Regions from separate parts of the Amycolatopsis stemonae genome, predicted to be linked through region 2. Evidence: riboswitches for the same ligand, from Rfam matches in the RefSeq annotation. Region 2 holds a riboswitch; the other holds the start of a gene.
What was found. Region 2 has a riboswitch for thiamine pyrophosphate ahead of thiO (glycine oxidase ThiO). Riboswitches for the same ligand answer to the same signal wherever they lie in the genome.
Positions count from the first base shown of each region.

Region 1: linked by a shared signal. The riboswitch ahead of ACYVLJ_RS01790 (thiamine ABC transporter substrate-binding protein) and the one ahead of thiO (glycine oxidase ThiO) in region 2 are both predicted to bind thiamine pyrophosphate.

Region 1 covers NZ_BAAGUJ010000001.1:345,315-352,955, reverse strand. Annotated here, with positions in the region: gene ACYVLJ_RS01815 (DNA-3-methyladenine glycosylase 2 family protein) at 1-626, opposite strand, end outside; gene ychF (redox-regulated ATPase YchF) at 730-1,812, shown strand; gene ACYVLJ_RS01805 (hypothetical protein) at 1,809-2,141, shown strand; gene ACYVLJ_RS01800 (hypothetical protein) at 2,381-2,509, opposite strand; gene ACYVLJ_RS01795 (4a-hydroxytetrahydrobiopterin dehydratase) at 2,586-2,870, opposite strand; TPP riboswitch at 2,903-3,010, shown strand; gene ACYVLJ_RS01790 (thiamine ABC transporter substrate-binding protein) at 3,035-4,084, shown strand; gene ACYVLJ_RS01785 (ABC transporter permease) at 4,195-5,751, shown strand; gene ACYVLJ_RS01780 (ABC transporter ATP-binding protein) at 5,751-6,758, shown strand; gene ACYVLJ_RS01775 (helix-turn-helix transcriptional regulator) at 6,760-7,569, opposite strand.
Region 2 covers NZ_BAAGUJ010000001.1:854,293-861,933, forward strand. Annotated here, with positions in the region: gene ACYVLJ_RS04245 (winged helix-turn-helix transcriptional regulator) at 1-170, opposite strand, end outside; gene ACYVLJ_RS04250 (NADP-dependent oxidoreductase) at 259-1,182, shown strand; gene ACYVLJ_RS04255 (phosphatidylinositol-specific phospholipase C domain-containing protein) at 1,179-2,189, opposite strand; gene thiD (bifunctional hydroxymethylpyrimidine kinase/phosphomethylpyrimidine kinase) at 2,295-3,122, shown strand; gene ACYVLJ_RS04265 (ion transporter) at 3,182-3,988, shown strand; gene ACYVLJ_RS04270 (MarR family winged helix-turn-helix transcriptional regulator) at 3,989-4,417, opposite strand; gene thiG (thiazole synthase) at 4,516-5,274, opposite strand; gene thiS (sulfur carrier protein ThiS) at 5,276-5,476, opposite strand; gene thiO (glycine oxidase ThiO) at 5,476-6,552, opposite strand; TPP riboswitch at 6,546-6,651, opposite strand; gene thiE (thiamine phosphate synthase) at 6,765-7,430, shown strand; gene ACYVLJ_RS04295 (hypothetical protein) at 7,434-7,641, opposite strand, start outside.

The DNA.
Region 1 (7,641 bases), 510 kb from region 2:
AGGCTCAAGCGGGTTCCGCTCACCTCGCCTTGGCGTCGTCGTGACGCGGCGAAGGCGCGAAGCTGCGAAGGCGTCGTGGCGAACACTTCGCGGATCGTCTCGTTGAACTGCCGGACGCTGGAGAAGCCGGCCGCGAACGCGACGTCGGTGAGCGGCAGCCCGGACACCTCGATGAGCAGCCGCGCCGAGTGCGCGCGGTGGGCCCGGGCCAGGGCGAGCGGGCCCGCGCCGAGCTCGGCAGTGAGCACCCGGCCGAGCTGGCGTTCCGAGTAGCCGAGGCGCCGGGCGAGGCCGGGGACACCTTCACGCTCCACCGTGCCGTCGGAGATCAGGCGCATCGCGCGCGCCGCGAGGTCGGCGCGCACGTTCCAGTCCGGCGAGCCCGGGACGGCGTCGGGCAGACAGCGGCGGCAGGCGCGGAAGCCGTTGGCCTGCGCGGCCGCCGACGTCGGGAAGAAGCGGACGTTCTGCTCCTTCGGCGTCGAGGCCGGGCACGACGGGCGGCAGTAGATGCCGGTGGTGCGGACCGCCATGATGAACTGGCCGTCGAAACGCGAGTCGCGGGCGGTGACCACGCGGTAGCAGCGTTCGGCGTCCCGCCACAGGGCGAGCGTGTCGGTGACCATGAATCCGAGCATGCCAGCAGGTCAGGGCCGTTGCTGGCGGAAATCCGACGCCGCGTTGGGTGCACGCCGGGCGGCGGGGGCGAGCCACGTAGACTGCGGGGTCGTGAGCCTCACCCTCGGTATCGTCGGCCTGCCCAACGTCGGCAAGTCCACCCTGTTCAACGCGCTGACCCGCAACGACGTGCTCGCCGCGAACTACCCGTTCGCGACGATCGAGCCGAACGTCGGCGTGGTGCCGCTGCCGGACCCGCGGCTGGACAAGCTGGCGGAGCTGCACAAGTCGGAGAAGATCGTCCCGGCCGTGGTGTCCTTTGTGGACATCGCGGGCATCGTGAAGGGCGCGTCCGAGGGTGCCGGGCTGGGCAACAAGTTCCTCGCCAACATCCGTGAGGCCAACGCGATCTGCCAGGTCATCCGGGTGTTCGACGACCCCGACGTGGTGCACGTCGACGGCCGGATCGACCCGTCGAGCGACATCGAGACGATCAACACCGAGCTGATCCTCGCCGACCTGCAGACGCTGGACAAGGCGCTGCCGCGGCTGGAGAAGGAAGCGCGGACGAAGAAGGAGAACAAGCCCGCGCTGGACAACGCCCAGAAGGCGAAGGAGATCCTCGACGCCGGGCGCACGCTCTTCCAGGCGCAGAAGGAAGTCGACTTCGACGCGCTGCGCGAGCTGAGCCTGCTGACGACGAAGCCGTTCCTCTACGTCTTCAACGCGGACGAGTCGGTGCTCACCGACGAAGCCCGCCGCGAGGAGCTGACCAAGCTGGTCGCCCCGGCGGACGCGGTGTTCCTCGACGCGAAGGTCGAGGCGGAGCTGCTGGAGCTGGACGACGAGGAGTCGGTGCGCGAGCTGCTCGAGTCCGTCGGCCAGCCGGAGCCGGGCCTGTACGCGCTGGCCCGCGCGGGCTTCCACACGCTCGGGCTGCAGACGTACCTGACGGCGGGCCCGAAGGAGTCCCGCGCCTGGACGATCCCCCAGGGCGCAACGGCCCCGCAGGCGGCGGGCGTCATCCACACGGACTTCGAGCGCGGCTTCATCAAGGCGGAAATCGTCTCGTACGACGACCTGATGGAGGCCGGCTCGATGGCAGCGGCCCGAGCGGCGGGCAAGGTCCGCATGGAGGGCAAGGACTACGTCATGGCCGACGGCGACGTGGTGGAGTTCCGCTTCAACGTATGACGCGGCCGTTGTCGCCGGCCGAGCGAGCCGTGCTGGACCACTTGCTCGCCGGTGACTTCCCCGGCGCGCCGCGGCTGCGTGCCCAGCTGCCCACGGCGCGGGTCACCGGAACCTGCGCCTGTGGGTGCCCGACGATCGACCTCGTGGTGGACCCGGCCCTGCTCGCGGCCGACCTCGACGGCCGGTTGGTGGTGGAGGCCGACGCACCCGACGGCGGCATCATCGTGTTCGCCGAGGAAGGGCGGCTGTCGGGACTCGAGTACTGGTCCGTGAGTGACGACGTCCCAGCGGAGTTCCCGCCGCCGGAGCAGATCCAGCTAGCCGGGTAGCGACAGCCACTCCGACGAGTACGCCGCCGCACTGGGAGTCAGGGCGACGGCGCTCGATCGGCGGGTCCGGCTCAGCCGATGATGCCCATCAGGGCGATCGTGATCAGCACCACCGCGGGGGCGAGGGCGTTGATCCAGGCGCGCTGGGCGGGGGTGAGGGCGGCGGTGCTGTTCATGGCGTTTCCTTGGGCCGAAAACCGATGCTTCCGCCCTGCTCAGCGCGCTGATCATGCCCTTCGTTAGCGGCTGTGATCGAACTCACCGGCATCCGGGTGACGACGGCCGCGGGCGGTGAACCAGAGCACGCCGCCGGCCGCTGCCACCATCGCCGCGAATGCCGCCGTGCCCACCACGATCGCCTGCGTCATGATCCGTCTCTCCTAGCAAAGGTCGTTTACCGAGAGACGTCGAAACCGCGAAAAAGTGCACCCAGAGTTACCGAAGTCACACCGAGTCGAGCACCGAGTCGATCTGGGCCGCCAGTGAGAAGTCCTTCGCCGTCAGGCCGCCCGCCGAATGCGTCGAGAGCCGGAACGTCAGCGTGCGCCAGCGGATGTCGATGTCCGGGTGGTGGTCGGCCTGCTCGGCCAGCACCGCCACGCGGTCCACCACCTCGATCGCCTGCGGGAACGAGGCGAGCTCCACCTCGCGGGAGATCACCGCTCCCGACCTGGTCCAGCCCGTGCCCAAGCGTTCGTCGGCCTCGGAGTCGCTCAAGATTTCCGTCATGTCTCCATGGTCTTACGTCCTGGACTACGCTGCACGGTTGCCACGGGAGTCCGGCCGGTGCCGGGCTGAGAGGCGGGTATCCGCGACCGTTCGCACCTGACCGGATCATGCCGGCGAAGGGAGGGCTTCACCCCTCTTCGTCCGGTGAAGTGCAGGAGGGGTAGATGAAACGCAGGGCTGCGCGCGCCGCGACGGCCGTTGTCGTCGCGGGGGCCGTCACCGCGGGGTGCTCGCTGTCGAGCGGCGACGGCGGCACCCAGCAGACGCCCACCGTCACCCTCGTGACGCACGATTCCTTCCTGGCGCCGCAGGAGGTGCTCGACGCCTTCCAGAAGCAGTCGGGCATCAAGATCTCCGTGCTCAAGCAGGGCGACGCCGGTTCGCTGACCAACAAGCTCGTGCTGACCAAGGCCAACCCGATCGGGGACGTCGCGTACGGCGTCGACTCGACCTTCGCCTCGCGCGCGCTCAAGGAGGGCGTCTTCGACGCCTACACCAGCCCCGAGGCCGACCGCGGGCCGCAGCGCTACGCCGTCGACCCCGAGCACCGGCTCTCCGCGGTCGACGTCGGCGACGTCTGCGTCAACGTCGACACGAACTACTTCACGAGCAAGGGCATCCCGGCGCCCGGGACCTACGACGACCTCGCCGACCCGAAGTACAAGGACCTGCTGGTCGCGGAGGACCCGGCGACGGCGTCCCCGGGGCTCGCGTTCCTGCTCGGCACGATCGCGAAGTACGGCGAGGCCGGCTGGAAGGACTACTGGAGCAAGCTGAAGGCCAACGGGGTCAAGGTCGTCAGCGGCTGGGAAGAGGCCTACACCAAGGACTTCTCCGGCTCGGCGGGCAAGGGGCCGCGCCCGATCGTCGTCTCGTACGCGTCTTCGCCCGCCGCCGAGGTCGGTGACGACGGCAAGCCGCGCACCAAGGCGCTGCTCGACACCTGTTACCGGCAGGTCGAGTACGCCGGCGTGCTGGCGAACGGCAAACAGACCGACAGCGCGCGCAAGGTCGTGGACTTCCTGCTCTCGCAGCAGTTCCAGACGACCGTCGCGGCGAACATGTACGTCTACCCGGCGCGGCAGGACGTCGAGCTGCCCGCGGGCTGGGCGCAGGTCGCGCCGCTGCCGCAGAAGCCGCAGACGCTGCCCGCGGACCAGGTCCAAGCCGGGCGCGAGAAGTGGATCGGCGAATGGCGCACGCTCGTGCAGTGACATCCGAGGCGTCGCCTCGGGCCGGGGGTTCCGCCGCCCGGAACCACCGAAAACCACCGGTCCTGGCCCCGCCGAGGACCGCTCGAGGGTTCGGCCTGGCGCTGCTCGGCCTGGCCCCGATCGGGTTCCTGGTGGTGTTCTTCGCCTGGCCGGTGCTCGCGATCATCGGCCGCGGGTTCGCCGCGGGCGGTCTCGACACCGTCCTCGGCGACGTGCGCACCTGGCAGCTGGCCGGCTTCACCGTGGCGACGGCGGCCGCCTCGACGGTCGTCGCCGTGGTCGCCGGGCTGCCCGTGGCCTTCCTGCTGGCCCGGGTGAAGCTGCCCGGCGTCGGTCTTGCGCGGACGCTGGTGCTCGTTCCGTTCGTGCTGCCGACCGTGGTCGTCGGCCTGGCGTTCCGGGCGCTCTGGCCGGACGGCGGCGTGCTGCCGATCGTGCTGGCCAACGCCTTCTTCAACGTCGCCGTCGTCGCGCGGACCGTGGCCGGGCTGTGGGCCCGGCTGGACCCGCGGACGACCGACGCCGCCCGCGCGCTCGGCGCGTCGCCGTGGCGGGCCTTCCGGTCGGTGACGCTGCCCGCGCTGGCCCCCGCGATCGCGTCCGCCGCGGCCGTCGTGTTCCTGTTCTGCGCCACCAGTTTCGGCGTCGTGCTCATCCTCGGTGGCGCGAAGTACCGGACCCTCGAGACCGAGATCTACCTGCGGACCGTCGACCTCCTGGACCTCTCGGGCGCGGCCGCGCTTTCGCTGATCCAGTTCGCGGCCGTGGTCGCCGCGCTCGTGCTCGGCGGCCTGGCGCGACGGCGCAAGGACGGCGCCCGGACCGGGTCCGGCCGGGTGCGACGACCCCGCCGCGGGGAGTGGTGGGTCGTCGTCGCCGCGGGCGTGGTGCTCGCACTGCTGCTGACGCCGATCGTCGCGCTGCTCGCCGAATCGGTGTCCGCCGGGAACGGCTGGAGCCTGGCCGGTTATCGAGCGTTGACCACCACCGGAGAGAAGGGCGCGCTGCAGGTTTCCGGCTGGGACGCCGCGGTCAACTCGCTCAAGGTGGCGATCGACGCGACGCTGCTCGCGATGGTCGTCGGCGTGCTCGCGTCCGTCGTGCTGGTGGCGCTGCGGCGCTCGCCGGCGAAGGCCGCGCGCGGGCTCGGCGAGACGATGGACGCCGTGCTGATGCTGCCGCTCGGGGTGTCCGCGGTGACCGTCGGGTTCGGCTACCTGGTGACGCTCGACGCGCTGCCCGGCGACCTCCGGACGTCGCCCTACCTCGTGCCGCTGGCCCAGGCGCTGGTGATCATCCCGCTGATCGTGCGGATGGTGCTGCCGGTGCTGCGCTCGGTCGACGTCCGGTTGCGGCAGGCCGCGTCGACGCTCGGCGCGAGCCCGCTGCGGGTCTGGCGCGAGATCGACCTGCCGCTGACGCTGCGCCCACTGGTCGCGGCGGCCGGGTTCGGGTTCGTCGTGGCACTCGGCGAGTTCGGCGCCACCAGCTTCCTCGCCCGGCCGGCCGCGCCGACGCTGCCGGTCGCGATCGCGTCGCTGATGGGACGCCCCGGCGAGCTGAACAACCAGATGGCGTACGCCGCGTGCGCGGTGCTGATGCTCGTGACGGTGCTGGCCGTCGCGCTGATCGACCGGCTCGGACGCGGCCGGGTGGGAGAGTTCTGATGGCGCTGTCGGTGCGGGACCTGACCGTCCACTACGGATCGTTCGCGGCGGTCCGCGACGTCCGGCTGGACATCGCCGACGGTGAGGTGCTGGCGCTGCTGGGGCCGTCCGGCTCGGGCAAGTCGACGCTGCTGCGCGCGATCACCGGGCTGGAGCCGTCGGCGCGGGGCGCGGTGAGCTGGGACGGCGAAGACCTCGGCGCGGTGCCGGTGCACCGCCGCGGGTTCGGCCTCGTCTTCCAGGACGGCCAGCTGTTCGGCCACCGCGACGTCGCCGCGAACATCGCGTTCGGCCTGCGGATGCACGGCGTGCCACGCGCGCAGTGGGCGGCACGGGTCGCCGAGCTGCTGGCCCTGGTCGGCCTGACGGGCTTCGAAAAGCGCCGGGTGACGGAACTGTCCGGCGGCCAAGCGCAGCGGGTGGCGCTGGCCAGGGCGCTGGCGCCGAAGCCGCGGCTGCTGCTGCTCGACGAGCCACTGTCCGGGTTGGACGCCGGCCTGCGCGAGCAGCTGGCCATCGACCTCGCGGACCTGTTGCGGCGCAGCAAGATCACGGCCCTGCTCGTGACGCACGACCAGGAGGAGGCGTTCACGCTGGCCGACCGCGTCGCCGTCCTCGACGACGGCCAGGTCCGCCAGGAGGGCGCGGTCCGGCGCGTCTGGCGCAACCCGGCGGACGACGACGTCGCGCGCTTCCTCGGCGTGACGACGTTCGTGGACGGCGTCGTGGCGGGCGGGGTGGCGCACACGCCACTGGGTGACGTCCCGCTCCCGGACGCCGACGACGGCCCGGTGCGGCTCGGCCTGCGCCCGCACGCGCTGCGGGTGGCGGCCGACGGCGTGCCCGGCGAGGTCGTCGCGGCGGTGCACCGGCGCGAGCACGTGCGGCTCGTCGTGCGGCTCGAAGAGTCCACTGTGGACGCCGTCGCCCCGGCGGCGTCCGACCTGCGCGCCGGGGACGCGGTCGAGCTGGAACTCGATCCGGACGGCGTCGCGCTGGTGGGCTGACTCAGCCGGCCCAGTGCGCGAGGAGGTCCAGCGCGGACTCCGACGGGCTGCCGGGGTCCGCGGTGAACGTGATCAGCCGCTGCCCCGAGAAGTCCGGCAGCTCGAAGTTCTCGAACCGCAGCGTCAGCTCGCCCGCGACCGGGTGGCGGAACCGCTTGCGCCCGTGCGTGCGCTGCTGCACCACCCGGCCCGACCACAACGTCCGGAACGTCTCGCTCCGCAGGGTCAGCTCGCCGACGAGCGTCGCGAGTGCCTTGTCCGTCGCGTACTTCGCGGCGACGAGCCGCAGCTGGCCGACGGTCGCGCGGGCGACGTCGGGCCAGTCCGGGAACACCTCGCGGCTCGCCGGGTCGAGCAGGCAGAACCGGGCGAGGTTGCGGGCCGGCGTCGCCGCGAAGTCGAAGAACAGCTGTGCGGACAACGGGTTCCACGCCAGGACGTCGAGCCGGTGGTCGACGACGAGCGCGGGGACGCGGTCCAGCTTCGCCAGCAGGTCCGCGAGCTCGGGCCGCACCCGGCGGACCGACGGCGGCCGGGTGGGCCGGGCCGCGGCGAGGTCGTGCAGGTGCGCGCGTTCGACGTCGTCCAGCCGCAGGGTCCGGGCCAGCGCGTCGAGGACCTCGGGGGACGGGCCGCGCGCCCGGCCCTGCTCCAGCCGGACGTAGTACTCGACGCTGATCCCGGCGAGCTGCGCGACCTCCTCGCGCCGCAGGCCGCTCACCCGCCGCCGGGGGCCGGTGAGGATGCCGCTGTCGGCCGGCGTCGCGGCTTCCCGGCGCGACTTCAGGAAGCTGCCCAGTTCCCGGTCCATGCGGGCCAGTGTGCGGCTTCGGGCCGTCGCGAGCCTGGCCCTGCCGGTACCAGGACCGGCGGACCGACCCCC
Region 2 (7,641 bases):
CTGATGCCGTCGACGGCGCGGCGCAGTTCGCCGAACCGGTGCGGGCCGCGGGCCAGCGCGCCCAGCATCAGCGCCGTCCACTTGTTGGCCAGCAGGTCCAGCACGTCCCGGCAGGGACAGCTCCGGAGATAGACGTCCCAGGGTCCGTCCTGGTCACAGGTGGTTTCCATCAGGTACCTACTTCACTCGGAAGTGCCTTCTAGCGAAAAGTGACGAACGCTCCGAGTATAGGAGAACCCGAAGAGAAGGAGTGTGGAGATGCGCATCGTGACCCAGCAGGCACTCGGCGGGCCGGAGGTGCTGAGCGTCACCGAAGCACCGCGGCCGGAACCAGGGCCGACGGAGGTCCTGGTGCGGGTGAAGGCCGCCGGCATCAACCCCGTCGACTGGAAGGTGCGGGCCGGCGGCGGGTTCCTCGGTGAGCCGCCGTTCACCGTCGGCTGGGACGTCGCCGGGGTCGTCGAAGAGGCCGGCTTCGGCGCGACCGGCGTCCGGGAGGGTGACGAAGTCCTCGGCATGCCGTGGTTCCCGCGCCCGGCCGGCGCCTACGCGGAGTACGTCACCGCGCCCTCGCGGCACTTCGTGCGCAAGCCCGCCGCGCTGTCGTTCGCCGAGGCCGCCGCGCTGCCGCTGGCCGGGCTCACCGCCTGGCAGGGCCTGGTCGACGTCGCGAACGTCCGAGAGGGGCAGCGCGTGTTCGTCGACGCCGCCGCGGGCGGGGTCGGCCACCTCGCCGTCCAGATCGCCAAGGCGCGCGGCGCCTACGTGATCGGCACGGCCAGTGCGGGCAAGCACGGCTTCCTGCGCGAACTCGGCGTCGACGAGCCGATCGACTACCACGACCCGGAAGCGACGACGTCCGACGTGGACGTCTACTTCGGACTTGTCGGTGAGGAGAGCGATCTGCGCTGGCTGCCCGCGATCAAGGCGGGCGGGCTGTTGATCGGCGTGCCCAGCGGCGTCGCCGACCGCGTGGCGCAGCAGGCCGCCGAACGCGGTGTCGGGGTGGAACGGATCCTCGTGGAGCCGGACCGCGGCGGGCTGGCCGGCCTCGTCGAGCTGATCGAGGCCGGCCGCCTGAAGGTCCGCGTCGAGCAGACCTTCCCGCTGGAAGAAGCCGCCAAGGCGCACGAGCTGGGTGAGTCCGGCCGGGTGTCCGGCAAGCTCGTGCTGACGGTCTAACCCCGGGCGAGCACCTGCGGCAGCACCGTCGTGAGCCCGGTCCAGTCGGCCGTGACCACCGACGTGTGCTGCTTCGCCAGGTCGGCGACGCGCTGGTTGGCCTGGTCGACCGTCGGGTTGTGGGCGTCGATGGCCGGCGCGACGTTCTGCGCGTCGGTCATCACCACGTAGTAGTGGTTGGCGTCGTACCACCACGGCCCGGTCTGCGTCACCCACGCGTTCGCGTCGCCGTCGAACACGACGAACCACGGCTTGAGGTCGGCGGTGTACTTGTCCCGCGGGTCACCGCCGGCCGCGCCGTGCACGGTCGGGAAGATGTTCGCGTCGCCCAGCTTGCCCGCGTTCTTGAGGCCCAGCAGGTACTGCGCGTACTCGACATCGGTGTGCAGCGTGTCGGTCGGGTTCCCCTCCTCGACGGTGCCCGGGATGATCTCCGTGATCACCCGGCCCCGCAGCGCGTCCACTGACGGCCAGTTGTCCGCTTTGGCCGCGTCGTCGAGCGTGGCGTAGCTGCCGAGCAGCTCGGCCGGGCGGAACGCGACGCTGCCGAGGTGCGCCTTGAACGTGGCGTCGAGCAGGGCGGGGCCCATGCCGGTGTTGGCCGAGAAGCCCGTCTTCATCTCCAGCTTGAGCGTGATCGGCGTGTGCCCAGGGTGCGCGGCCAGCCAGATCCGGATGTCGTCGAGGCAGTACTCGAGGTTCTTGTTCGTCCCGCCGCTGTACAGCTGCGACGCCGAGGTGGCCGCGACGCAGTTGTTGTTGTTCCCCAACGGGTTCGAGTGGCTGACTTTCCACTCGTGGGTGAAGAAGTCCGGCCAGACGTCCAGCTCGATCAGCGACGAGCCGGCGTCGAGCGCCTGCGCCAGGTAGCCGTAGGCCGCCGGGTCGTACGTGTTGTGCACGCCGACGGTCGTGACGTGGGACAGCTTCGGGCTGTCCGCGTGCGCCGCCGTCGCCCCCGAGAGCGCGAGCGCCGCCGTGAGGATTGCCACCGAGAAGAGCTTCATCCAGGCTCCTTCGAACGTGAGTAACGTTCACAATGTCCCACCGTGGTTGACTGTTGATGAAGCAAAAGAGGCTGATTGGCCTAGACCAGAAGTCGGGAAACCACCATGACGACGAGCCTGCCGACCGCGTTGACCATCGCCGGGTCGGACTCCGGTGGCGCCGCCGGGCTGCAGGCGGACCTGCGCACGTTCCTGACCTGCGGCGTGCACGGCCTGGTCGCGGTCACGGCCGTCACGGTCCAGAACACCCTCGGCGTGCACGACCGCGCCGACCTGCCGCCGCACATCGTGGCCGGCCAGATCGAGGCCGTCGCGTCGGACATGGGCGTGGGCGCGGCGAAAACGGGCATGCTGGCCTCGGCCGGGATCATCCACGCGGTCGCGGCGGCGTGCGACAACGCGGACATCGGACGCGACGAGAAGATCCCGTTCGTCGTCGACCCGGTCGCGGCGTCGATGCACGGCCACCCGCTGTTCGACGAAGCGGGCCTGCACGCCCTGCGCGACGAACTGCTCCCGCGCGCGACGGTCCTGACGCCGAACCTCGACGAGGTCCGCCTGCTCACCGGCATGACCGTGAAGGACCGCGAAGGCATGCACACCGCGGCCGTGGTGCTGCACCGGATGGGCCCCCGGTACGTCCTGGTGAAGAGCGGCCACCTGCAGGCGGACCCCGAGTGCGTGGACCTGCTGTTCGACGGCTCGACGTTCGTGGAGCTGCCCGGCAGGCGCTACTCGACACCGCACACGCACGGCGCGGGCGACACGATGGCGTCGGCGCTCACCGCCGGGCTCGCGAAGGGCATGTCCGTGGTCGAGGCGGCCCGCTACGGCAAGTGGTTCGTCTCGCACGCCGTCGAGCACGCGTACCCGATGGGCGCCAAGGTCGGGCCGGTCTCGGCCTTCTGGCGGCTGGCACCCGAAGAACGCTGAGCACCGGCCCGGTTACCATCCCTGCGTTTACTGATCCTTGACTCACGCGGGGGGCGGCCTTGACCGGACGCGAGCGGGTGGCGAAGGTCCTCGAAGACCGCCGCTTCCAGAACTTCATCATCGCGGTGATCGTGTTCAACGCGGTCACGCTCGGCATGGAAACGTCGACGTCGCTGATGGACGGCTTCGGCGGGCTCCTGCACACCCTCGACCACATCGCGCTCGGCGTCTTCGTCGCCGAGCTGCTGGCGAAGTTCTACGCCTACCGCGGCGGGTTCTTCCGCGACCACTGGAACGTCTTCGACCTGCTGGTCGTCGGCATCGCGGTGATCCCGGCGACCGGGCCGTTCGCCGTCCTGCGGTCGCTGCGCGTGCTCCGCGTGCTGCGGCTGATCTCGGTCGTGCCGTCGATGCGGAAGGTCGTCTCCGGGCTGCTCGCCGCGATTCCCGGGATGGCTTCGATCGCCGCACTGCTCGCCCTGATCATCTTCGTCGCGGGCGTCATGGCGACGAAGCTGTTCGGCGTCATCGACCCGGGCGACTTCGGCGACCTCGGCACGTCGTTGTTCACGCTGTTCCAGGTGATGACCGGCGAAGCGTGGCCGGACATCGCGAAGACGATCATGGAACAGGCGCCGATGGCCTGGATCTTCTTCGTCGTCTACATCCTGGTGTCCAGCTTCGCGGTGCTGAACCTCTTCATCGCCGTCGTGGTCAGCGGCATGGAAGACGAGCTGCGCCAGGACATCCGCGAGGAAGAGGCGAAACAGGCCGAAGCACAGGCCGCGGCCAACCAGGAGATCCTCGACGAGCTGCGCGCCGTCCGCGCCGAACTCGCCCAGCTGCGCCGGGAGCGGGTCCCCTAGTCAGCCCTCGTCGGCGATCAGGGCTTCGAGTGCCGGGAGCGCCGCCGTCAGCGCTTCGCGGTGCTCGGGCGTCAAGCGGTCGAGGCGCCGGTTCAGCTCCTGGACCCGCGTCGACCGGACGCCGGACACCAGCCGCTCGCCTTCTTCGGTCGCCTTCGCGAGCCAGGCGCGCCGGTCGACCGGGTCGGACTCGCGGCTGACGTACCCCGCTTCGACCAGGGACGCGATGATCCGCGACATGGTCGCCGCGGCGACGCCCTCCTTCGCGGCGAGGTCGCCGAGGCGCAGCTGACCGGAGATCACCAGCGTCGCGAGGGCCGAGATGGCGCCGTGGCCCGGCCCGGGCACGCCGGCCTGGCGCAACGACCGGGACAGCCTGCCGACGGCGAGGTACAACCTGCCCGAGGTGTCCTGAACCGATGTGGTCACGGCTGGCTCCTTCTGCCCTGGCCCCGCCGCGGATGCGCCGGAAAGTGCCGTCCACCTTACGGGCTCGCCGTGCACGTTCGGCGTTAAGGCACCCTGGTTCACCGGGGTGGACTCGAAGCCTGCGCCCAGAACCGCTGCGGTACGCGGCCGGCGCTGCGCGCGAGGTGACCGGCGACGACGGCCGATCGCATCGCCGACGCCATCCGTTCGGGGTCCGCCGCCCGGGTGACGGCCGTCGAGAGCAGGACGGCGTCGCAGCCGAGCTCCATCGCCAGCGTCGCATCGGACGCCGTGCCGATCCCGGCGTCCAGGATCACCGGCACGCCCGCCCGGGAGACGATCAGCTCGATGTTGTGCGGATTCCGGATGCCGAGGCCGGTGCCGATCGGCGCGCCCAGCGGCATCACCGCGGCGCAGCCGGCCTCCTCCAGGCGCAGGGCCAGCACCGGGTCGTCGTTCGTGTAGGCGAACACGGTGAACCCGTCGGCGGTCAGCCGTTCGGCGGCGTCGAGGGTCTCGAACGGGTCCGGCAGCAACGTCCGGTCGTCGGCGTGCACCTCGAGCTTGACCAGGTCGGTGCCGAGGGCCTCCCGCGCGAGCTGCGCGGTGAGCACGGCTTCGGCGGCCGTGCGGCAGCCCGCGGTGTTCGGCAGCAGCTCGATCCCGAGCTTGGTGAGCAGTTCGAGGACACCGGAGCCGCCCTCGGCGTCCGCGCGGCGCATCGCGACCGTGGTCAGCTCGGTGCCGGACGCGACCAGCGCGCGTTCGAGCACGGCGAGGTTGGCCGCGCCGCCGGTGCCGATGATCAGCCGGGACGTCAGCTTGCAGGGGCCGATGACCAGCGGTTCCGTCTCCATTTCAGCCTCCCTGGACGGCGGTGAGCACGTCGACGCCCGCGCCCTTCGGCACGGCCGTGGTGGCCCAGTCGGTGCGGCGGACGACGACGCCGTCGACCGCGACGGCGATGCCGGGCCGCTGCCCGCCGGACGCGTCGAGGACGTCGGCGACGGTCGCGCCGTCCGGGAACTCCGTCCACCGGCCGTTGAGCTTGATCTCCATCACACGTGCTCCTTCTGGTGCAGGCGGTCGGGCGAAGCCGCTTCGACGCCTTCGGGCGGCTTCTCGCCTTCGAGCCACGCGACCACGGCGTCCGCGGTCACGGGGGCCATGAGCAGGCCGTTGCGGTGGTGCCCGGTCGCGGCGAAGACGCCGTCGTCCAGGACGCCGATGTACGGCAGCACGTCCCGGCTGCCGGCCCGCAGGCCCGCGGCGGTCTCGACCAGCTCGTACTCGGTGATCGCGGGGAACACCCGTTCGGCGCCCTCGATCAGCTCGCGGACCCCGCGGGCGGTGACGGCCTGGTCGAAGCCCGCTTCGTACTGCGTCGCGCCGAGGACGAGCTCCTGGTCGCCGCGCGGCACGAGGTAGATCGGGTGCCCCTCGACGACGGCGCGAACCGTGCGTTTCGGCGGCGGGAGGCAGCCGCGCCGGGGCCGGAGCCGGAGGATTTCGCCCTTGAGCGGGCGGACCGCCCCGGCGAGCCGCGGGTGCAGCCGCCCGGTCCACGCGCCCGCCGCGAGCACGACGGCGTCCGCGTCCGGCGGGGCGGCCACGCGTTCCCGGACGAACCGCACATCGCGTTCCTGGCAGGCCGCGTACAGCGCGTTGAGCAGTTTCCGGTTGTCCACGGCCAGGTCGCCGGGCACGTGGAGTCCACTTCGGACGGATCCGGTGCCCGGTTCGAGCCGCCGGGCTTCCCGGCCGGTGAGGCGTTCGGCCGTGCGGCCCAGCGCGTGCAGGTGACCGGCGAGGATGTCGAGGTACCCCGCGTCGGCGCTGTCGAAGGCGACGACCAGCGTCCCGTGCTCGGCCAGGCCGGGGTCGACGCCCTCTTGCGCGAGGTCGCGCGCGAAGCCGGGCCAACGGCGCAGGGACTCCTCGCCGAGGCTGAGGACGTCCTCCTCGCCCGGCCAGGCCTCGGTGACCGGGGCGAGCATGCCGCCGGCCAGCCACGACGCGCCGCCGCGGACGGGTTCGGGGTCGTAGAGGGTGACGCTTCGGCCGGTTCGCGCCGCGCGCCACGCGGCGGACAGCCCGATCACGCCGCCGCCGACCACTGCCAGGTTGTTCGTCATGGGATCACGCTCCCTGCGCCGGCATGACCCGGATCAGGTTCCACGGTCGGAGCGGCAGCTCCCTCTCAGCCCGTGCCCCGGGCTCCCGTGCGGACCCGTCCACCCTACGTGCCGTTGGTCGATAATCCAAGCGCGGTCACGGCCGGATGGCTTTCACGGCAACGGCACCGGGTCTTGGCCGGACCGTCCGCCGGCGGGGTACGGTCGCCGCCATGCCCGCCCTCTCCGGTGACAAGATCCGCGCCCGGCTCGACGCCGCTCGCCTGTACCTCTGCACGGACGCCCGCACGGCCCGCGGCGACCTGGCCGCGTTCGCCGACGCGGCGCTGGCCGGCGGCGTCGACATCATCCAGCTGCGCGACAAGACCGGCGGCGCGCCGCTCGAGGCCGCGGCCGAGATCGCGGCGCTGGAGGTGCTGGCCGAGGCCTGCGCGCGGCACGGGGCGCTGCTGTCGGTGAACGACCGGGCGGACGTGGCGCTGGCGGTCGGCGCGGACGTCCTCCACCTGGGCCAGGACGACATCCCGGTGGCGCTGGCCCGGCGGATCCTGGGCGAGGACGTCGTCATCGGCCGCTCGACGCACTCGGTGGCGCAGGCCACCGCGGCCGCGGCCGAACCGGGCGTGGACTACTTCTGCACGGGTCCCTGCTGGCCGACGCCGACGAAGCCGGGCCGCTCGGCGCCGGGCCTGGACCTGGTCCGCTCGACCGCCGCATCGACGCCCGGCCGGCCCTGGTTCGCGATCGGCGGCATCGACGCCGGCCGGCTGCCCTCGGTCCTCGAAGCGGGCGCGTCGCGGATCGTGGTCGTCCGGGCGATCACCGAGGCCGAGGACCCCGAGTCCGCCGCCCGCGAACTGCGCGCCCGCCTCCCCTGACGGTTACGGGGTCGGGGTGGTCGCCGCGCCCTGGCTGGTGGGCGGGGCCGAGGTCGTCGGCTGCTGGGCCGTCGTGCTCGGGGTCGTCGGCGTCGGCGAGCTGCTCGGGGTGCTCGACGTCGTCGGCGCGGTGGGCGTCGTCGTCTCCGTCGTCGTGGTCCGGGTGGGCGACTCCTGCGTGTCGTCCGTCGGAGCCGTCGGCGTGGTCGAC